Linked DNA regions of Aromatoleum aromaticum EbN1. The protein of the gene in region 2 interacts with the protein of the main gene of each other region in a pairwise test. Links are inferred from orthologs where the notes say so. Each region holds a gene or a part of one and is shown on either strand. Other genes may lie near its edges.

Region 1 (9,839 bases), 1.2 Mb from region 2 along the record:
ATCTTGCGCGGAGTCGTTGTTCACCCGCGTGGCGAAAGCATAAGCCGTGGTCCGCTTGGAAAGCGCGTGGCCATAGCCGACGGTCAGGTTCGTCGCGTCCATGGCGGAATTCTCGTGATCGAGGCGGCCGATCGCGAAATGGAGCTTGCCGGCCGAACTGACCGGCGCAATCGCACCGACCTGGTAGACCTTGTTGGTGTCCGAATCCTGCTCGACCTGCTGGTAGCTGGCGAGCAACGTGACGACGCCGAAATTGTACGAGCCGCCCGCGTACCATTCCTTCTTGTCGTCGCGGCCCACTGCGGCCGGCATGTTCCGGCCGAGATGGTAGATCACGTTCGCGCCGAGCGGGCCGTTCGCATATTCGGCGCCGATGCTGAAGCGATCGCCCTGGCGGCGGTTCGTCGCCTGATTTTCCTCGCTGAACGCGTAGATCGTGTTGACGGTGAGGCCGCCCATGTTCGGCGAAATGTAGTTCAGCGCATTGTTCGCGCGTGCTGGGCTCGCCGGCACGATCGTCGCGCCGGCCTTGATGCCCAGCATTGCTTGCGGCCCCCACGGCGTGCCGATCGCAGCGTCGTACTTGAAGACATAGTAGCCGGGAGCGTACTGACGGCCGAGGCCGGCGAAGCCGAAGCTGCCCTTCAGTCCGACGAATTGCTGGCGGGCGCGCAGTCCGGTGGTGCCGATGCCTTCGTTGGCGTCGTTCAGGAGCCCATATTCGAGCGCAAACACCGCCGCCACGCCGTTGCCCAGCGCTTCAGTGCCACGGAAGCCGACGCGGGAGCCGGTCAGGCCGCCCGGATCGATGCCGGTCTTCCTGTTGTCGCCCATTTTTCCGTAGCTGAAATAGGCGTCGACGACCCCGTAGAGCGTCGTCGCCGACTGAGCCATGACGGGCGCCGACGCCAGGCCCGCCAAAACAACGCCGGCTGCGAGCGCTGATTGTTTTTTGTTCATTGATTCCCTTTCGATAACAGCCTGAACGAGCGTTGCTAACAGTGCGCGAACTGCGGCGTGCGTTTCTCGACGAACGCGTTCATGCCTTCCTTCTGGTCAGCGAGCGCAAACGTCGCGTGCAGCGTGCGGCGCTCGAACAGCAGCCCTTCGCTGAGCGGGCTCTCGTATGCACGGTTGACCGACTCCTTCATCATCATCAGCACCGGCAGCGAATACTCGGCGAGCTGCGCGGCGGTCGCGAGCGCCTCGTCGAGTACCGTGCCGGCCGGGAAGATGCGTGCGACGAGCCCGCTGCGCTCGGCTTCCTGCGCGTCCATCAGGCGACCGGTCAGACACATGTCCATCGCCTTGGTCTTGCCGATCGCGCGCGGCAGGCGTTGCGTGCCGCCGGCGCCGGGAATCGTGCCGATCTTGATCTCGGGTTGGCCGAAACGGGCGTTGTCGGCAGCGAAGACGATGTCGCACATCATCGCCAGCTCGCAGCCGCCGCCGAGCGCGACCCCATTCACCGCCGCGATGACCGGCTTGCGGAAAGTGCGCAGCCGCTCCCAGTTGCGCGTGATGAAGTCCGACTTGTAGGCGTCCATGAAGTCCATCGCGCGCATCGCCGCGATGTCGGCGCCGGCGGCGAAAGCTTTTTCGGAGCCGGTCAGCACGACGCAGGCAATGCTCCGGTCGGCCTCGAACGCGTCGAGCGCGCGGCCGAGCTCGGTCATCACGTCATCGTTGAGCGCGTTATGCACTTCGGGCCTGTTGATGCGGATCAGGCCGACCTTGTGCCGGGTTTCGACGAGGATTACGAGATTCATCAGGATTTCTCCGGGGCGGGGTTGGCGGTGTCGCCGAAGGTTTTCGCGGTCTCGCGCAGCTTGAACTTCTGCAGCTTGCCGGCAGGTGTGCGCGGCAGGTCGTCGACGATCTCGAGCCGCTCGGGGTAGTACTGTTTCGCGACCTGCTGGCGATCGAGATAGGCGGTAAGATCGGCGAACGTCAGCGTGCAGCCGGGTTTGAGCGACACGAACGCGCAGATGCGCTCGCCGAGCCGCCGGTCGGGGTAGCCGACGACCGCCACCGTCGTGATCGACGGATGCTGGTACAGCAGGTTCTCGATCTCGATGACCGGGATGTTCTCGCCGCCGCGGATGACGATGTCCTTGTTGCGGCCGTTGATGCGGATGTAGCCTTCGGCGTCCTGAAACGCGAGGTCGCCGGTGTCGAACCAGCCTTCGGCGTCGACGCTGTTCAGGTGCGGGCGCTTCAGGTAGCCGGCGAACAGCGACGCGCCGCGGATCAAGAGGCTGCCGGTTTCGCCCTGCGATAGCTTCGCACCGTTTGCATCGATGATCTTCACCTCGATGCCGGGCACGGGCCGGCCGTCCGACACGCCGGACTTCTCGAGTGCGCGGGCCGGTTCGGTCACCGTCACCGCGCCGCACTCGGTCATGCCCCACGCCGAGCACACCAGAAGGCCCATCAGCTCCCAGGCGCGCTGGATCACGATCGGCGGAATCGGCGCGCCGGCGCAGTTGAACTTCGTGAACTGCGACGACACCGGCGCACCGGCTTCGACCGCAGTGCACAGGTCGGAGATGAACGCCGCCGACGCCATGCTGAACGTGACGCCGGTCTCGCGGACGATCTCGAGCGCGCGTGCCGCGTTCCAGGTCTCCTGCAGGACGGTCGTCGAGTTCAGGATCAGCGGAAGCATCGCGAGGTAGCCGTAGCCGGTCAGGTGCGCCATCGGCGAGGCGCCGAGGATGACGTCGCCGCCGCCGAGCTCCATCCGCTCGATGTATGCGTGCAGGTTCGAGAACAGTGTGTTCGACGTGTGCATCACGCCTTTGGGCTCGCCCGTCGTGCCCGACGTGTACATCAGCAGCGCGACGTCGTCGGGGCCGAGTGCGGGGCCGGCGAGCGGCGGCGTGTCGTCGCGCATCAACACGCGATCGAAGCTGTCATCACCGTCGCCGTCGATGACGACGACCTGCCTGAGGTGCGGTGCCTTCGACTGCAGCTCGCGCGCCATCGCAGCGTGGTCGAACTTGCGAAATACCGATGGCACGATGAAGACCTTCGATTCGGCGAAGTTCAGCATGTAAGTGAGCTCGTGCTGGCGGAAGATCGGCATCACCGGGTTCGCCGCGGCGCCGATGCGCGCGCAGGCGAGTGCAAGCGCGACGAACTCCCAGCGGTTCGGTAGCTGGAAGCTCACCACGTCGCCACGGCCGACGCCGAGCGCGGCGAGCCCGCGCGCGATGCGGTCGACGCGACAGTCGAGTTCGCGGTAGCTGAGCCGCACCGGCTCGGGGTGGCCGTCGCGATACGCGACCACCGCCGGTTTGTCGGGGCAGTTCTCGAGCGCGCGCTGGAAATGGACGTCGATCGTCTCGTCGCGCCACAGGCCGGCAGCCTTCATCGCGTCCATGCGGTCTGCCAGCAGTACCGGTTCGAAGTTCATTGTCGTTCTCCTCTCTCGACCGGTCCCGGTCAGCCCTGGATCAGCGTGCATTTGGATTCGTTGAGCGGCAGCGCGATCTTTCCGCTCACGGCTCTCGTTTCTGATTTTTCTGGATGCATATCTCTCTCCACGTGTGGTCCAGGCGCACATGCGACGGGGACGCTGCAAAAGTAGCGTCCGGAAATTTTTAAGTCAATAGTTTGATATAAAAACCAATATGCACCGTTCGGGGATGGCCCGGGAATCATTCGAGGAAATCTATGTAATCTGTTGAATTTTATATTTATAAATTGTTATTTCAGACATCATAAGAGCTCTGTTACGTATGAAAATAAGTCAAGCTATTGACACAAAACCCGAGAGCTTCCTAGAATCCGTCGGACTTGATAAGGAGGAGAAAAATGGATTTCAGTCTCAGCCCCGAGCAACAGGCGCTCGTTGACACCGCGAACCGCTTTGCCCGCGAACGCTTGGCGCCGGGCTACAAGGCGCGCGAAAAGGCCGAGCGCATCGAGCGCGAAGTGATCCGCGACATGGGCGAACTGGGTTTTCTCGGTCCGGAGTTGTCCGAGGAGCACGGCGGGCTCGGCGTCGACTGCCTCACCAGCGGGCTGCTGCTCGAGCAAATCTCGTACGGCGACTTCAACGTCTCATATGTGAACCTGCTCACGTCGCTGTGCGGCCAGATCGTGGCCGGCCATGCGCGGCCCGACATCGCGAAGGAGTGGCTGGGCCAGGTGATCGCCGGACACAAGACGATCGCGATCGCGCTGACCGAGCCCTCCGCGGGGTCCGACGCCGCGCGCCTGAAGCTCAAGGCGGTGCGCGACGGCAACGACTTCGTGCTCAACGGCGAGAAGACGTCGATCTCGATGGCGACGCAGTCCGATGTCGCGGTGGTGTTCGCGCGCACCGGCAGCGAGGCCGAGCGTGCCCGCGGCATCAGCGCGTTCCTCGTGCCGATGGACCTGCCCGGCATCACGCGGACCGCGTTCGACGACATCGGCACGCGTCCGGTCGGCCGCGGCTCGATCTTCTTCGATGACGTGCGCGTATCCGCCGACATGATGCTCGGCAATGAGGGACAGGGCTTCATCCAGGTGATGCAGGGCTTCGATTACAGCCGTGCGCTGATCGGCCTGCAGTGCATGGGCGTCGTGCGCGCGTCGCTCGACGAGACCTGGCGCTACATCCAGGAGCGCGAGGCGTTCGGCAAGAAGATCGGCGACTTCCAGGGCGTGACGTTCCCGCTCGCCGAAGCCGAGACGATGTACGAAGCCTGCCGTGCGCTATGCCTGCGCACGTTGTGGCTCAAGGATCAGGGGCTGCCGCACACGTCGGAAGCCGCGATGTGCAAGTGGTGGGCGCCGAAGCTGGCGTGCGAAATCATCCACCAGTGCCTGCTCACGCACGGCCATGGCGGCTATGCGAGCGACTACGACTTCGGTCAGCGCTACCGGGACGTCATGGGACTGCAGATCGGTGACGGCACCGCGAACATCATGAAGATGATCATCGGGCGCGAGAAGCTCGCGGCGCACGAGATCTGACGGCGTGTATGCAACAGGTCGTGACGGAGCGTAGGGCGGATGAGCCGAAGGCGTTATCCGCCGGATGTGTGGTGCCGGGCGGTACCGGGCGGCATCGGCGGTTCGCATTCGGCGGAAGGCGCTGCGCTTTTCCGCCCTACAGCTTCGCCATGTTGCGCTGCAGCAGGCTGACGTAATGGATGAATTGCAGGCGGTCGTCGAACGAGAAGCCTTTGAGCGCCTGGTCGTAGAACGCGTGAATCGGCTCGGCGAGCTTGATCCACAGGTCTTCGCCCTTGGGGCTGAGCCTGACCTTGCGCGAGCGGCGATCTTCCTCGCTGGTCACGCGTTCGATCAGGCCGTCGCGTTCGAGGCGGGTCAGCAGGCCGGACAGGTTCTGGCGGCTGACGAGCAGGAAGCGGGAGAGCTCGTTGATGCCCATGCCGTCCTTTGCCTTCGGGCGGGACAGCGCGCCGAGCACCGACCACTGCTGCGTCGTCACGCCGAACTCGTCGAGCGCCTGCGTGCCTTTGGTGTGCAGCGTGTTGGCCGCCTGGAAGAAGCGGAAAAACAGGCGGTTGCTGATCTCGATCGTGGCGAGGTTCTTGGCGGCGGAAGCGTCGGTCATCGGATGGACGGGCAGGGTTCGAACGGCGCCCATTGAAACGCAAACAGCAGCCCGGACGCAAACGGGTCGGAAATTGAGCGGTATCCAACAGGAGGAAGCACAGATGAGAGGAATCAAGGACAAAGTCGCGATCGTCACCGGCGGCGCAGGTGGCATCGGTTCGGCAATCTGCCGCCGCTTCGGCGAAGAAGGCGCGAAAGTCGCGGTGTTCGACATCAACCGCGAAGCGGCCGAAACGGTCGCTGCGGATATCCGCGCGAAAGGCGGCAACGCCCAGGCGTTCGCGGTCGATCTGACGAGCCAGGACTCGGTGATCACCGCGGTGAGCGCCGCCGAGCAGGCGCTCGGCCCGACCGACGTGCTGGTCAATAACGCCGGCTGGGACAAGATCGGCAATTTCCTCAGCACCGACAAGCCGCTGTGGGACAAGATCGTCGCGATCAACCTGTATGGCGCCCTGTACATGCATCACGCCGTCGCCAAGGGCATGGTCGAGCGCGGCGCGGGCCGCATCGTCAACATCGCGTCGGACGCCGGCCGTGGCGGCTCGTCCGGCGAGGCGGTGTATTCGTTCTGCAAGGGCGGACTGATCGCGTTCTCGAAGACGATGGCGCGTGAACTCGCCCGCCAGCAGATCAGCGTCAACGTCGTGTGCCCCGGCCCGACCGATACGCCGCTGCTCGACGACATCTGCGGCGAAGGCGAGAAGGGCGACAAGCTGCGCACCGCCTTCACGCGCGCGGTGCCGTTCGGGCGGCTCGGCCAGCCCGACGACCTGCCTGGGGCGATTCTGTTCCTGTCGAGCGACGACGCGTCCTTCATCACCGGCCAGGTGCTGAGCGTGTCCGGCGGCCTGACGATGGCTGGTTGAGCGCGGACTCGCGACCCCCAATCTAACATTCAGAGGAAATCAAAATGGAATACCAGGACATTCTGTACACGAAGGAAGACGGCATCGCGACGATCATGATCAACCGTCCGGCGCAGTACAACGCGTTCCGCGCGCAGACCTGCGAGGAAATTATCCACGCGCTGAAGGACGCGGATTTCGATCGCCAGATCGGCGTCGTCGTGCTGACCGGCGCGGGCGACAAGGCGTTCTGCACCGGCGGTGACCAGGGCACGCAGGACGGCGGCTACGGCGGCCGCGGCGTGATCGGCCTGCCGGTCGAGGAGATGCAGAGCGCGATCCGCGACATCGCCAAGCCGGTGATCGCGCGCGTGAATGGTTTTGCCATCGGCGGGGGCAACGTGCTCGTGACGGTCTGCGACCTTGCGATTGCCTCGGAAAAGGCGCAGCTCGGCCAGGCCGGCCCGCGCGTCGGCTCGGTCGACCCCGGCTTCGGCACGGCGCTGCTCGCGCGTGTCGTCGGTGAGAAGAAGGCGCGCGAGATCTGGTATCTGTGCCGCCGCTACACTGCGCAGGAAGCGCTCGCGATGGGCCTCGTCAATGCGGTGGTGCCGCATGACCAACTCGACGCCGAAGTGAAAAAGTGGTGCGACGAGATCGTCGAGAAGAGCCCGACTGCGATCGCGCTGGCGAAAAAGTCGTTCAACGTCGATACCGAGATGATCCGCGGCATGGGCGGCCTCGCGATGCACGCGCTGAAGCTGTATTACGAGACGGCCGAATCGGCCGAAGGCGGCAACGCGTTCCGCGAGAAGCGCAAGCCCGAGTTCCGCAAATACGTCAAGTAAGCGCTCGCGCAGGCGCTGCCGCCCGGACCGGTGACCGATTGCCGGCCGGGCGGCGGCGCTTCGCAGCAAAAACCACAACGCACCATCAGACCGGAGAGGGAATAGGACATGATCCGCGATCAGGAGACTCTGAACATTCTTCTCGGCACGATCTCGCGCTTCGTGCGCGAACGCCTCGTGCCGCAGGAAGCCCACGTCGCCGAAACCGACCAGATCCCGCAGGAGCTCGTCGACGAGATGAAGGAACTCGGCCTCTTCGGCCTGTCGATTCCCGAGGAATACGATGGCATGGGGCTGACGATGGAAGAAGAAGTCCTCGCGACCTTCGAGATCGGCAAGACTTCGCCGTGCTTCCGTTCGCTGTTCGCGACCAACAACGGCATCGGCGCCCAGGGCATCGTCATCGATGGCACTGAAGAGCAAAAACGCCATTACCTGCCGAAGCTCGCGTCCGGCGAAATCATCGGTTCGTTCGCGCTGACCGAACCCGACAGCGGCTCGGACGCCGCCAGCCTGCGCACCAGCGCGCGCCGCGACGGCGACTGCTACGTGCTCAACGGCACGAAGCGCTACATCACGAATGCGCCGGAAGCCGGCATCTTCACGGTGATGGCCCGCACGACGCCGGACTCGCACGGCGCTCACGGCATCTCGGCGTTCATCGTCGAGCAGGGCACGCCGGGCTTGTCGCTCGGGCCGATCGACAGGAAGATGGGCCAGAAAGGCGCGCACATCTGCGACGTGATCTTCGACGACTGCCGCGTGCCGGCCGCGAACCTGATCGGCGGACGCGAGGAAGTCGGCTTCAAGACTGCGATGAAAGTGCTCGACAAGGGTCGCATCAACATCGCCGCAGTATGCGTCGGTGTCGCCGAACGCATGCTCGACGACGCGCTGCGCTACGCGCTCGAACGCAAGCAGTTCGGCAAGCCGATCGCCGAGTTCCAGCTGATCCAGGCGATGCTCGCCGACAGCAAGGCCGAGATCTATGCGGCGCGCAGCATGGTGCTCGACGCAGCACGGCGCCGCGACGACGGGCTCGACGTCGGCACCGAAGCCGCGTGCGCGAAGCTCTTCGCCTCGGAAATGTGCGGCCGTGTCGCCGATCGGGCGGTGCAGATCTTCGGCGGCGCCGGGTACCTGGCCGAATACGGCATCGAGCGCTTCTACCGTGACGTGCGCCTGTTCCGCATCTTCGAAGGCACGACGCAGATCCAGCAACTCGTCATCGCCCGCAACATGATCCGCGACCATGCGCAGTAATACCCAGACCGAAAAATTCCGATACGGAGGAGACCCGAAAGTAAGCGTCCGCCGCTCCCACCTGTAACAGCCCCGCGGTTTTGTCGACACTCCTGATTTTCACCAGGAGTTCGTGATGAGCACACAATCGGAGCGCGTTGCGCGCTGGCGCGAGCACGTGGAGCGGTGGCGCCGCAGTGGTCAGACACAGGCGGCCTATAGCGCCGAGCATGGCGTGAGCAGTAAATCCCTGGGGTACTGGATTCGGCGGTCGCGCCACGAGTCAGCGCGCGAGGTGGATTCGGTCCTGACGTTGGTGGCGGCCCGTCCTGTCGGCGTCACGGCGCCGCGGCAAGCGGGGGAGGTGCTGTCGCTGTGCAGCCCGTCGGGCTGGTGCCTGCAGTTCGGTGCGCTGCCGCCGGCGTCGTGGCTCGCCGAGGTGCTCGCGCACGGGGCGACGTGATGATTCCGCCGGAGCAGATCTGGCTCGCGGTCGAGCCGATCGACATGCGTCTGGGCATCGACGGTCTGTCTGCACGACTGCAGAACAGCCTGGGCCGCGCGCCGTGCGATGGCAGTGCGTACGCCTTCATCAACCGGGCCCGCACGCGCCTGAAGGTGCTGCTGTGGGATGGCACCGGGGTGTGGCTGAGTCAGCGGCGTCTGCATCGGGGCAGCTTCAGTTGGCCCGCTGCCGATACGGCGGTGTTCGCGCTGTCGGCCGAGCAGTGGCAGTGGCTCGTGGCGGGGGTGCAATGGCAGCGCCTGAGCGCCGCCGCCCCGGCGCACTGGCGGGTGTGATCGGGGCGCCGACACGGTCCACCATCAGTTGCATAAAATTGGCCTGAAACCCTTGTGAATGCTGGGGTTTGGCGCACTCTTCGGGTATAATTCCGGCATGGATTTCGCCGCCGAACTGACCGCTTTCGACCTGCCGCCCGAACTCGCGCAGCAGGTTCAGAAGTGGGTCGCGCAGGCGGCCGACGTGGCCCGCCTGGAAGCGGAACTCAAGCTGAGCAAGCTCAAGATCGAGGCCCTGGTCCACGAGATCGCCACCCTCAAGCGCCTGCGCTTCGGCGCGAGCAGCGAAACGCTGCCGGCGGGCATGAAGGACCTCTTCGACGAGACGCTCGCGGCCGACCTCACCGCCTGCGAAGCCCGGCTCGAGGCGCTGCGCGACGCCGAGGCATCCGAAGCTGCAGCGACCCCGAAGGCTCCGCCCGAGCGCCCCCGCGCGGGCCGCCCGCCGTTGCCGGCCCACCTCGAGCGCATCGAACACCGTCACGAGCCCGAGTCCTGCAGCTGCGGCACGTGCGGGCAGGAT
Region 2 (9,817 bases):
TCTGCGCGCCCGGCGGCGAGTCGGCGCGCGACATGTCGACGCGCGTGCTGCAATGGCTCGACGAGATCGTCGCGGCCCGCGCCGCCGATCCGGTCGTCGTCGTCGCGCACGGCGGGCCGCTGCGTGCGATCGCCGGCCACCTGCTCGGCCTGCCGCCGCAGCGCTGGCTCTCGCTCGATTTCGCCTGCGGCCACGCGACACGGCTCGACATCGAGGACTGGGGCGTCGTGCTGAAGTGGTTCAACCGCTGAAACCGGACCGCCAACGCAACGTGAGCCCGTGTGGGCGCCCCGGCGCGACGATCCGCACGGCATTTCCGCACCGCCTCGACCTCCGCCCGGCGGCGCCGCCCGCCCCGTCCGCACGCTGGACGCTGCTGTTCGTGGGATAATTACGTCCTTTTCGACACGCTCTCGACGCCTACCGCCTCATGCCGCCCACCCTGCCGGATTTCTCCAAAGGCCGCGTCCTCGTCGTCGGCGACGTGATGCTCGACCGCTACTGGCACGGCTCGACGACGCGCATCTCGCCGGAAGCCCCGGTGCCGATCGTCAAGGTCGAAGGGGACGAGTTCCGCGCCGGCGGCGCCGGCAACGTGGCGCTGAACGCTGCGTCGCTTGGCGCCCGGGCCGAGCTCGTCGGGCTCGTCGGCTGCGACGAGGCGGCGCGGCTGTTGCGCGAACGGCTCGAAGGCGGCGGTGTGGTGTGCCGCCTGCTCGACGCGCCACAGCACCCGACGATCACCAAACTGCGCATCATCAGCCGCCACCAGCAACTGATCCGGCTCGATTTCGAGGACAGCTTCGCGATGCTCGAGAGCGCCGGCATCGAGCAGGCGTTCGAGGACGCGCTCGACGCCAGCGCCGCGGTCGTGCTGTCGGACTACGGCAAAGGCACGCTCGCCCAGGTCGGCCAGCTGATCCGCGTCGCGCGTGAACATGCGGTGGCGATCGTGGTCGACCCGAAAGGCACGGATTTCCGCCGCTATGCCGGCGCAACTGTCATCACGCCGAATCTCAGCGAGTTCGAAGCAGTGGTCGGCCATTGCGCGGACGAGGCGACTCTCGTGTCCCGCGGCGAGGCGCTGCGCGACAGCCTCGGGCTCGGCGCGTTGCTGATCACGCGCAGCGAACGCGGCATGACGCTGCTGCAGAAAGACACGGCGCCGCTGAACCTGCCGACGCAGGCGCGCGACGTGTTCGACGTGACCGGCGCAGGCGACACCGTCGTCGCAGTGCTCGGTGCCGGGCTCGCGTGCGGCCTGTCCCTCGCCGACGCGACCGCGTTCGCGAACCTCGCCGCCGGCGTCGTCGTCGGCAAGCTCGGCACGGCGACGGTCAGCACTGCCGAGCTCGACCTCGCGCTGCGCGGGGCGATCGCAGCCGACCGCCCCGCCGCCCCGCGCGGCTGAGTAGGCGCATTCAGGAGAAAACATGATCATCGTCACAGGCGGCGCCGGCTTCATCGGCAGCAACATCGTGCAGGGGCTCAACGCCCGCGGCATCACCGACATCCTGGTCGTCGACGACCTCACCGACGGGCACAAGTGCCTGAACCTCGCGGACGCCGACATCCACGACTACATGGACAAGGACGATTTCCTGCGCCGCGTCGAGGCGAACGAGGATTTCGGACCGGTCGAGGCGATTTTCCACGAAGGCGCATGCTCCTCGACGACGGAGTGGGATGGCCGCTTCGTGATGGCGGTGAACTACGAATACACGAAGTCGCTGCTCGGCTGGGCGGTCGCGCGGAAAGTGCCGTTGCTGTACGCGTCGTCGGCGTCGGTCTACGGCATGGGGCCGACGTTCCGCGAATCGCGCGAGTTCGAGCATCCGCTGAACATGTACGCCTACTCGAAGTTCCTGTTCGACTGCCATCTGCGCAGGTTCGCGCCGGGCATCGACAGCCAGGTCGTCGGCCTGCGCTACTTCAACGTCTACGGCCCGCGCGAGCAGCACAAGGGCAGCATGGCGAGCGTCGCGTACCATTTCCACAACCAGCTGAACGACAGCGGCCGCCTGCGCCTGTTCGAAGGCGCCGACGGCTACGGCCCGGGCGAGCAGCAGCGCGACTTCATCCACGTCGATGACGTCGTCGCGGTGAACCTGTGGCTGCTCGACAACCCCGGGGTGCGCGGCATCTTCAACGTCGGCACCGGCCGCGCACAGAGCTTCAACGAAGTCGCCCATGCCGCGCTGAGCTGGCACAAGGGCAGCACCGCCGGCGGCGGCATCGACTACATCGCGTTCCCGGAACACCTGAGAGGCCGCTACCAGAGCTACACGCAGGCCGACATCACGGCGCTGCGCCAGGCGGGCTACGAGGGCGAGTTCATGCCGGTCGAAGTCGGCGTGCCGCGCTACCTGGAATGGCTCGCGCTGCGCGACTGATGCCGACTCGCCGGATTCTCGTCGTCGGGCCGTCGTGGGTCGGGGACATGGTGATGGCGCAGAGCCTCTTCATGACGCTGCAGGCCGAAGGCCCGTGCGCGATCGACGTGCTCGCGCCCGGCTGGTCGCTGCCGATCCTCGAACGCATGCCCGAAGTGCGGCACGGCATCGCGATGCCGCTCGGCCACGGCCAGTTCGGCTTCGGCATGCGCTGGCGCCTCGGCCGCGAACTCGCACCGGCCCGCTACGACCAGGCGATCGTCCTTCCCGGCTCGCTGAAATCCGCGCTCGTGCCGTTCTTCGCCGGCATCCCGCGCCGCACCGCGTTCCGCGGCGAGATGCGTTACGGCCTGATCAATGACATGCGCGCGCTCGACAAGACAGCGCTGCCGATGACGGTGCAGCGCTTCGTCGCGCTCGGCTTGCAGCCTCGCGCGGCCCTGCCCCGGCCGCTACCGCGCCCGCGCCTCGTCGCTGATGCCGCGAACCAAGCCCGGCTGCGTGCTGCCCACGGGCTCGCGGCCGAGCGGCCGGCGATCAGCTTCATGCCGGGTGCCGAATACGGCCCGGCCAAGCAATGGCCGCTGCCGCATTTCGCCGCGCTGGCGCGCGCGCTCGTCGCCCGCGGCCAGCAGGTGTGGGTGCTCGGTTCGACGAAGGACGCGCCGGCCGGCGACGAGATCGTCGCGGCGGCCGGCGACGGCGTCGTCAATCTGTGTGGCCGCACCCAGCTCGCGGACGCGGTCGATCTGCTCGCGATGAGCGAGGCCGCGATCAGCAACGATTCGGGCCTGATGCACGTCGCCGCGGCGCTCGACCGGCCGCTGGTCGCAGTGTATGGCTCGTCGACGCCGGACCACACGCCGCCGCTCGCCGATCGCGTCGTCGTGCGCTACCTGCGCCTCGAATGTTCGCCGTGCTTCGCGCGGGTCTGCCCGCTCGGCCACACGCGCTGCCTCACCGAGGTCACGCCCGAGAGCGTACTGAACGCGCTGGACAGCCTCGCTCTCGGCACACCGCTCCGCTTCGCCGGATCCGCGGGAACCACCTGATGCGCGTGCTGATCGTCAAGACGTCCTCGCTCGGCGACGTCATCCACACGCTTCCCGCGCTGACCGATGCCGTGCGAGCGATCCCCGTGATCCGCTTCGACTGGATCGTCGAGGAAGCCTTCGCCGAAATCCCGTCCTGGCATCCGGCGGTCGATCGCGTGATTCCGGTCGCGGTGCGGCGCTGGCGCAAGGCGCCGATGAAAGCGCTGGTCAGCGGCGAGTGGCGCCGCTTCAAGCGCGCGGTCGCGGCGACCCGCTACGACGCGACGATCGACGCGCAGGGCCTGCTGAAAAGCGCGCTGCTGACGCGCTACGGCAGCAAGCCGGTGCATGGACTCGACGAGAATTCCGCCCGCGAGCCGATCGCGAGCCGCTTCTACACGCACGCGCACGCGGTGCCGCTCGGCCGCCATGCCGTCGAGCGTGTGCGTGAACTGTTCGCCAAGGCGCTCGGTTATCCGCTGCCGGAAGGGCCGATCACGTACGGGCTCGACCGGCACCGGCTCGCCGGTGCGGAAAACCCAGAACCGTACCTGCTGCTGTTGCATGGCACGACCTGGGTGACCAAGCACTGGCCGGAGCTCTACTGGCGACGGCTGATCGCGCTTGCGACAGCGGCGGGCTGGGCGATCCGCCTGCCGTGGGGCAACGCTGACGAAGAGGCGCGCGCGCGGCGGCTCGCCGCCGGGCAGCCGGCCGTCACGGTGCTGCCCCAGCTCAAACTCGCCGGCATCGCCGCGGAGATTGCCGGCGCGCGCGCGTGTGTCGCTGTCGACACCGGTCTGGGCCACCTCGCCGCCGCGTTCGGCGTGCCCACGCTGTCGCTGTTCGGCCCGACCAATCCGGGTTTCACCGGCGCGTGGGGCCCGAACCAGTTCCATCTCGCGTCGAACCTGCCATGTGCCCCCTGCCTGCAGCGGCGCTGTACGCACGTGCCGACTGTCGACGAGCGTGCGCAGTTCGATCTCGTCGCCGAACAGCCGCTGTGCTTCACGCGCATCGGCCCGGAGCAGGTGTGGAGCGCCCTGCAGCGCATCCTCGACGGCAAAACGTCCGCGGACGCCGCACTGGCGGTCAAGCTCGCCGCCGACGGCGCGCTCGGCGGCTTCGACCCGTCTCCTGGGCCGCTCGTCCACACGATGTTCGACCGCAAGGCCTCCGGCTGATGCAGCTCGCGTTCTGCCTGTACAAGTACTTCCCGTTCGGCGGCCTGCAGCGCGACTTCCTGCGCATCGCGCTGGCATGCCAGGCGCGCGGCCACGCGATCCGCGTCTACACGCTCGAATGGCACGGCGAAGTGCCGGCCGGCTTCGAAGTGCTGCGAGTCCCGGTGCAGGCGATCACGAACCCGCGCCGCAACGAGAAATTCACCGACTGGGTGCAGCAGGACTTGGCACGCCGCCCCGCCGACCGGGTCGTCGGCTTCAACAAGATGCCCGGGCTCGACGTCTATTACGCTGCCGACCCGTGCTTCGAGGACAAGGCGCGCACGCTGCGCAACCCGCTGTACCGCGTCAGCGGGCGCTACCGGCATTTTTCGGCGTACGAGCGGGCGGTGTTCGCGCCTGAAGTCCACACCGAGATCCTGCTGATCTCGGCCGCGCAGCAGCCGCTCTTCATGACGCACTACGGCACTCCGGCGCGCCGTTTCCACCTGTTGCCGCCCGGCATCGCTCCCGACCGTCGCGCTCCGCCCAATGCCGCGCAGATCCGTGCCGCCTTCCGGCGCGAGTTCAGCCTCGAAGAGGACGACCTCTTGGTCGTGCAGATCGGCTCCGGCTTCAAGACCAAAGGCCTCGACCGCAGCCTGCGGGCGCTCGCGGCGCTGCCCGAAATGCTGAAAGAGCGCACGCGGCTGATTGCGATCGGACAGGACGACCCCAAGCCGTTCCTCGTGCAGCTGCACACGCTCGGCCTTGGGAACCGCGTCAGCATCCTGCAGGGACGCGACGACATCCCGCGCTTCCTGCTCGGCGCCGACCTCTTGATTCACCCTGCCTACAACGAGAACACCGGGACAGTGCTGCTCGAAGCGATCGTCGCCGGCCTGCCGGTGCTCGCAAGCGCCGCCTGCGGCTACGCGCACTACATCGCCGACGCCGATGCCGGAGAAGTCGTCCCGGCACCGTTCGAGCAGGCCGCGCTCGACCGCCTGCTCGCCGCGATGCTCGCGGACAGCGAAAACCGCGCACGCTGGAGCGCCAACGGCCTCGCGTTCGCGGAGCACGCCGACCTCTACAGCCTGCCCGAGCGCGCTGCGGACGTGATCCTGCAGGGACGCGGATGAGCGCGCCGACCCCGCTCTCCGTCGATGAACCGTTCCGCTCGCTGTGGGCCGGACGGGACCCATTCGACATGGTCGAAGCGCTGCAGGGTGAAGTGTTCCGCGAACTCGAGGGGCGCCGCACGCTGCGCGTCGAAGCCGGCGGGCGCGGTTATTTCGTCAAGATCCACCGCGGCGTCGGCTGGCGCGAAATCTTCAAGAACCTGCTGTCGGCACGACTGCCGGTGCTCGGAGCGCGCAACGAGTGGCAGGCGATACGCCAGCTCGACAAACTCGGCGTGGCGACGATGAAAGCGGTCGCCTATGGAGAGCGCGGACGCAACCCGGCGCGACAGCATTCCTTCATCGTCACCGAGGAACTCGCGCCGACGGTGAGCCTCGAGGATTACTGCCGCGACTGGGCGAGGTGCCCTCCCGACAGCGCGCTGAAGCGCGCGCTGATCGAGCGGGTCGCCGACATGGTGCGGCGGATGCACGAAGGCGGAATGAATCACCGCGACCTCTATATCTGTCATTTCCTGCTGCACCTCGAGCCGGCGCCCACGCCGGCCGCGCTGCGCCTGTCGCTGATCGACCTGCACCGTTCGCAGATCCGCACCCGCACGCCGCGGCGCTGGCGCGACAAGGATCTCGCGGCGCTGTATTTCTCGGCGCTCGGCATCGGCCTCACGCGGCGTGACAAGCTGCGCTTCGTGCGGCGGTACTTCGGCCGACCGCTGCGCGAAGTGCTGCGCGACGAAGCGGTCCTGCTTGCCCGTCTCGAAGCGCAAGCCGGACGCCTGCACGCCCGCTATCTGCGCAAATACGCGCCCGAGGCCGCACTTTGAGCGTGCGGCCACTCGACGGACCGACCCCTCGGCAAGTGAACGCCCCGTTCGAAACTGCCGCGACCCTGCGCCAAGCCGGGCGGCACCCGGCCGTGCCGTTTCGCATTGCGCTCGACGACGGACGTGTCGCAACCGTCAAGCGGCTGCTGCGCGTGTTGCCCGGCAAGCGCCTGGTGGGCGAAGCGGAAGTCGGCGGGCAGGCAGTGCTGGCGAAGTTTTTCATCGCCCGCAGGGGCTGCATACGGCACTTCGAGCAAGAGCGGCAGGGGCTCGCGGCGCTTGCGGCGCAGGCGATCGCAACGCCGCGGCTGCTCGGCGCCGGCACGCTCGACGGCGGGCATTACCTGCTGACGGAGTTCCTCGACGGGGCCGAAGATCTCGCCGAGGGCTGGCACGTAGCGCTCGCCACGCACCCCGACGACATCGGCGCCGCACTCGGCATGCTGGCTCCCGCACTCGAGACGCTCGGCCGCATGCATGCGCGCGGGCTCGCGCAGTCCGACCTGCATCTGGGCAACTTCCTGCGCCATCGCGGGGTGCTCTATGCGATCGACGGCGATGCGATCCGTGCGCGCCGCCCAGGTCATCCTCTCGGCGCCGACGACGCACTGCGCAACCTCGCGATCCTGCTCGCGCAGTTGCCACGCGACGCGGATGCGCGGCTGCCGGACCTCCTTGCCGACTACCGCACGGGGAATCCGGACACATCCCTCGATCCCGCCTTGCTTCAGCGGGAAATCGCCCGCGTGCGGAACTGGCGTCTGCGCGACTACCTCGCGAAGACGCTGCGCGACTGCAGCCTGTTCCACGTCGAGCAGCGCCGCGACCGCTTCGTTTCGGTCGTCCGTCAGGAAGCCGAGCGGCTCGCTCCCGTCATCGCCGACCCCGACCTCACCCTCGCCGCCGGAAGCTTGCTGAAGGACGGCGGCAGCAGCACCGTCGCGCGGATCGACATCGGCGCCCGCAAGCTCGTCATCAAGCGCTACAACATCAAGGACGTGGCGCACGCACTGTCGCGCTTCTGGCGGCCGAGCCGCGCCTGGCATTCGTGGATCGAAGGGCACCGCCTCGCTTTTCTCGGCATCGCAACGCCGCAGCCGCTGGCGCTGATCGAGCGCCGCTTCGGGCCATTGCGCGGCCGTGCGTGGCTCGTCACCGATTCCTGCGACGGGCCCCACCTGCTGCAGCATCTCGACGCCGGACGCGAACCGCCGCCCGCCGAGGCGCGAGCGCTGCGCGAGCTTTTCGCCGCGCTGCATCGCGAGCGCATCAGCCATGGCGACCTCAAGGCGACGAACCTGCTGTGGGACCAGGGAGCGGTGAAACTGATCGACCTCGACGCGATGCGCCAGCACGCCAGCGTCGCCGCGCACGCCCGGGCGTGGCAGAAGGACCGCGCACGGCTGCTGCGCAACTGGCCGGAGGGCTGTGCGCTGCGTGGCTGGTTCGAAGCGAACGTTCCTCCCGCAACCCAGAGGCCGCAGCGACTCTCTTCGATCTGACTTCGCCCTGAGGCTGGCCTACCGCCCCGCTCAAGAAGCCGACTGGAGCAGCTAGCGACCCTCTGCGACCGCGGGTTCCTCGCGAAACTGCATCGCGTGCAGCCTGGCGTAGTGCCCGCCGGCGGCGAGGAGTTCGGCATGGCTGCCGCGTTCGACGATGCGTCCATGATCCATCACCATGATGACGTCCGCCTGTTCGATGGTGGACAACCGGTGCGCGATCACGAGCGTCGTGCGCGCCTGCATCACGCGGTGGAGCGCCGCCTGGATATGTCGTTCCGATTCGGTGTCGAGCGCGCTCGTCGCCTCGTCGAGGATCAGGATCGGGGCGTTTTTGAGCAGCGCGCGGGCGATTGCGAGGCGCTGGCGCTGGCCGCCCGACAGGGTCACGCCGTTTTCGCCGATCAGCGTGTCGAAACCCTGCGGGAGCCGGTCGATGAACTCCTTCGCATACCCGGCTTCCGCCGCGGCCTCGACAGCGGCGCGCGGGAGGCCGGCCAGGTCACCGTAGGCGATGTTGTTCGCCACCGTGTCATTGAACAGGGTCACCTGCTGCGTTACCAGCGCGATGTGGCGACGCAGGTTCTTCAGCGTGTAGTCCTCGACATCGACACCGTCGATGAGGATCTGGCCGCGGTCGTGGTGATAGAAACGCGGAATCAGGTTCGCGAGCGTCGACTTCCCGCTGCCGGAACGGCCAACGAGTGCGATCATCTGCCCCGGCTCGACCGTGAAGCTCACGCTGTCGAGCACTTCGCGGTCGGAGCCTGGATAGCGGAACGACAGGTCGCGCACCTCGATGCGACCGCTGACACGCTCGCGTTCGATGCGCCCGTGGTCCACTTCCGGCTTGTCGTCGAGCTGTTCGAAAATGCTCTCGGCGCCCGCCACCCCGCGCTGGATCGTCGAGCTGACTTCGGAGAGCTGGCGGATCGGTTTGGGCAGCAGCCCGGCGGCGGTAATGTAGGCGACGAGATCACCCACCGACGCCTCGCCGCGCAGCCGCAGTACGAGAAACAGCACCACGGCCATCGCGCTGTACGTGACGAGCTGCAACGTCGGCGTATAGACCGCCGAAGTCTTGACCATTTTCAGCTGCTTGCGTGTGTTGTCCTCGCTCGCAGCGCGAAAACGCTCCCGCTCGTAGTGCTCGCCGCCGAAGCTGCGCACAACCCGGTAACCCTGAATCGTTTCGGACGCGACGTGGGTCACGTCCCCCATTGCGACCTGGATCTTCCTGCTCTGCTTGCGGAACTTGCCGCTTGCGTTCCGGACCATCAGGCTGATCAACGGCAGGATCGCGACCATCACCAGCGTGAGCCGCCAGTTCATCCACAGCAGGTACGCGAAGAGGAACACCACGGTAAGCCCCTCGCGGATCACGATCTTGATCGCATCGGTCGCCGCGCCGGTGACCATCGTCACGTTGAAAGTGATGCGCGATATCAGGTGTCCGGAGCTGTGCTGGTCGAAATAGGTGTTCGGCAGGCGCAACAGGCTGTCGAACAGCGTCTGGCGCAGGTCGTGCACGAGTCCCAGCGAAACTCTCGCAAGGAAATAATTGCCGAGATAGCCGCCCAACCCCTGCCAAGCGGCGATTAGCACGATCATCAGCGGCACGCCGTGCATCAGCTCCATGCCGTCGAGCAGCGGCACGCCGGTAACCAGCGCCGCGTCGGGATGCGTCAGGCCATCGACAAAATACTTCAGCACGCCGGCGAGCATCGGCTGAGACGAAGCGAAGATGACGTAGCCCAGG

The links.
Region 1: the proteins of rfaD (region 2) and badI interact in binary tests that used the Escherichia coli proteins (3 or more experiments, as listed by UniProt). The link is inferred for Aromatoleum aromaticum EbN1 from one-to-one orthologs.

What each region holds. Positions count from the first base shown.
Region 1 is NC_006513.1:1,145,115-1,154,953, reverse strand. The notes cover bases 5,567-8,381. They hold badI (2-ketocyclohexanecarboxyl-CoA hydrolase), read left to right. Parts: upstream 5,567-6,490; coding sequence 6,491-7,273; downstream 7,274-8,381. Other genes in these bases: EBN1_RS05480 (acyl-CoA dehydrogenase family protein), read left to right, coding at 7,382-8,381; badH (2-hydroxycyclohexanecarboxyl-CoA dehydrogenase), read left to right, coding at 5,679-6,446; EBN1_RS05495 (MarR family winged helix-turn-helix transcriptional regulator), read right to left, coding at 5,567-5,575. In the rest of the region: EBN1_RS05515 (porin), read right to left, coding at 1-960; EBN1_RS05510 (enoyl-CoA hydratase), read right to left, coding at 996-1,769; aliA (cyclohexanecarboxylate-CoA ligase), read right to left, coding at 1,769-3,418; aliB (cyclohexanecarboxyl-CoA dehydrogenase), read left to right, coding at 3,820-4,968; more of EBN1_RS05495, read right to left, coding at 5,105-5,566; more of EBN1_RS05480, read left to right, coding at 8,382-8,536; IS66 family insertion sequence element accessory protein TnpA, read left to right, coding at 8,652-8,978; IS66 family insertion sequence element accessory protein TnpB, read left to right, coding at 8,978-9,316. UniProt on the Escherichia coli protein: Converts o-succinylbenzoyl-CoA (OSB-CoA) to 1,4-dihydroxy-2-naphthoyl-CoA (DHNA-CoA).
Region 2 is NC_006513.1:2,353,387-2,363,203, reverse strand. Bases 621-3,413 are described here. They hold rfaD (ADP-glyceromanno-heptose 6-epimerase), read left to right. Parts: upstream 621-1,433; coding sequence 1,434-2,393; downstream 2,394-3,413. Other genes in these bases: waaF (lipopolysaccharide heptosyltransferase II), read left to right, coding at 2,393-3,413; rfaE1 (D-glycero-beta-D-manno-heptose-7-phosphate kinase), read left to right, coding at 621-1,411. Also shown: cobC (alpha-ribazole phosphatase family protein), read left to right, coding at 1-251; more of rfaE1, read left to right, coding at 431-620; more of waaF, read left to right, coding at 3,414-3,445; waaC (lipopolysaccharide heptosyltransferase I), read left to right, coding at 3,445-4,611; EBN1_RS11250 (glycosyltransferase family 4 protein), read left to right, coding at 4,611-5,732; lipopolysaccharide core heptose(I) kinase RfaP, read left to right, coding at 5,729-6,556; EBN1_RS11240 (lipopolysaccharide kinase InaA family protein), read left to right, coding at 6,592-8,058; lipid A export permease/ATP-binding protein MsbA, read right to left, coding at 8,110-9,817. UniProt on the Escherichia coli protein: Catalyzes the interconversion between ADP-D-glycero-beta-D-manno-heptose and ADP-L-glycero-beta-D-manno-heptose via an epimerization at carbon 6 of the heptose.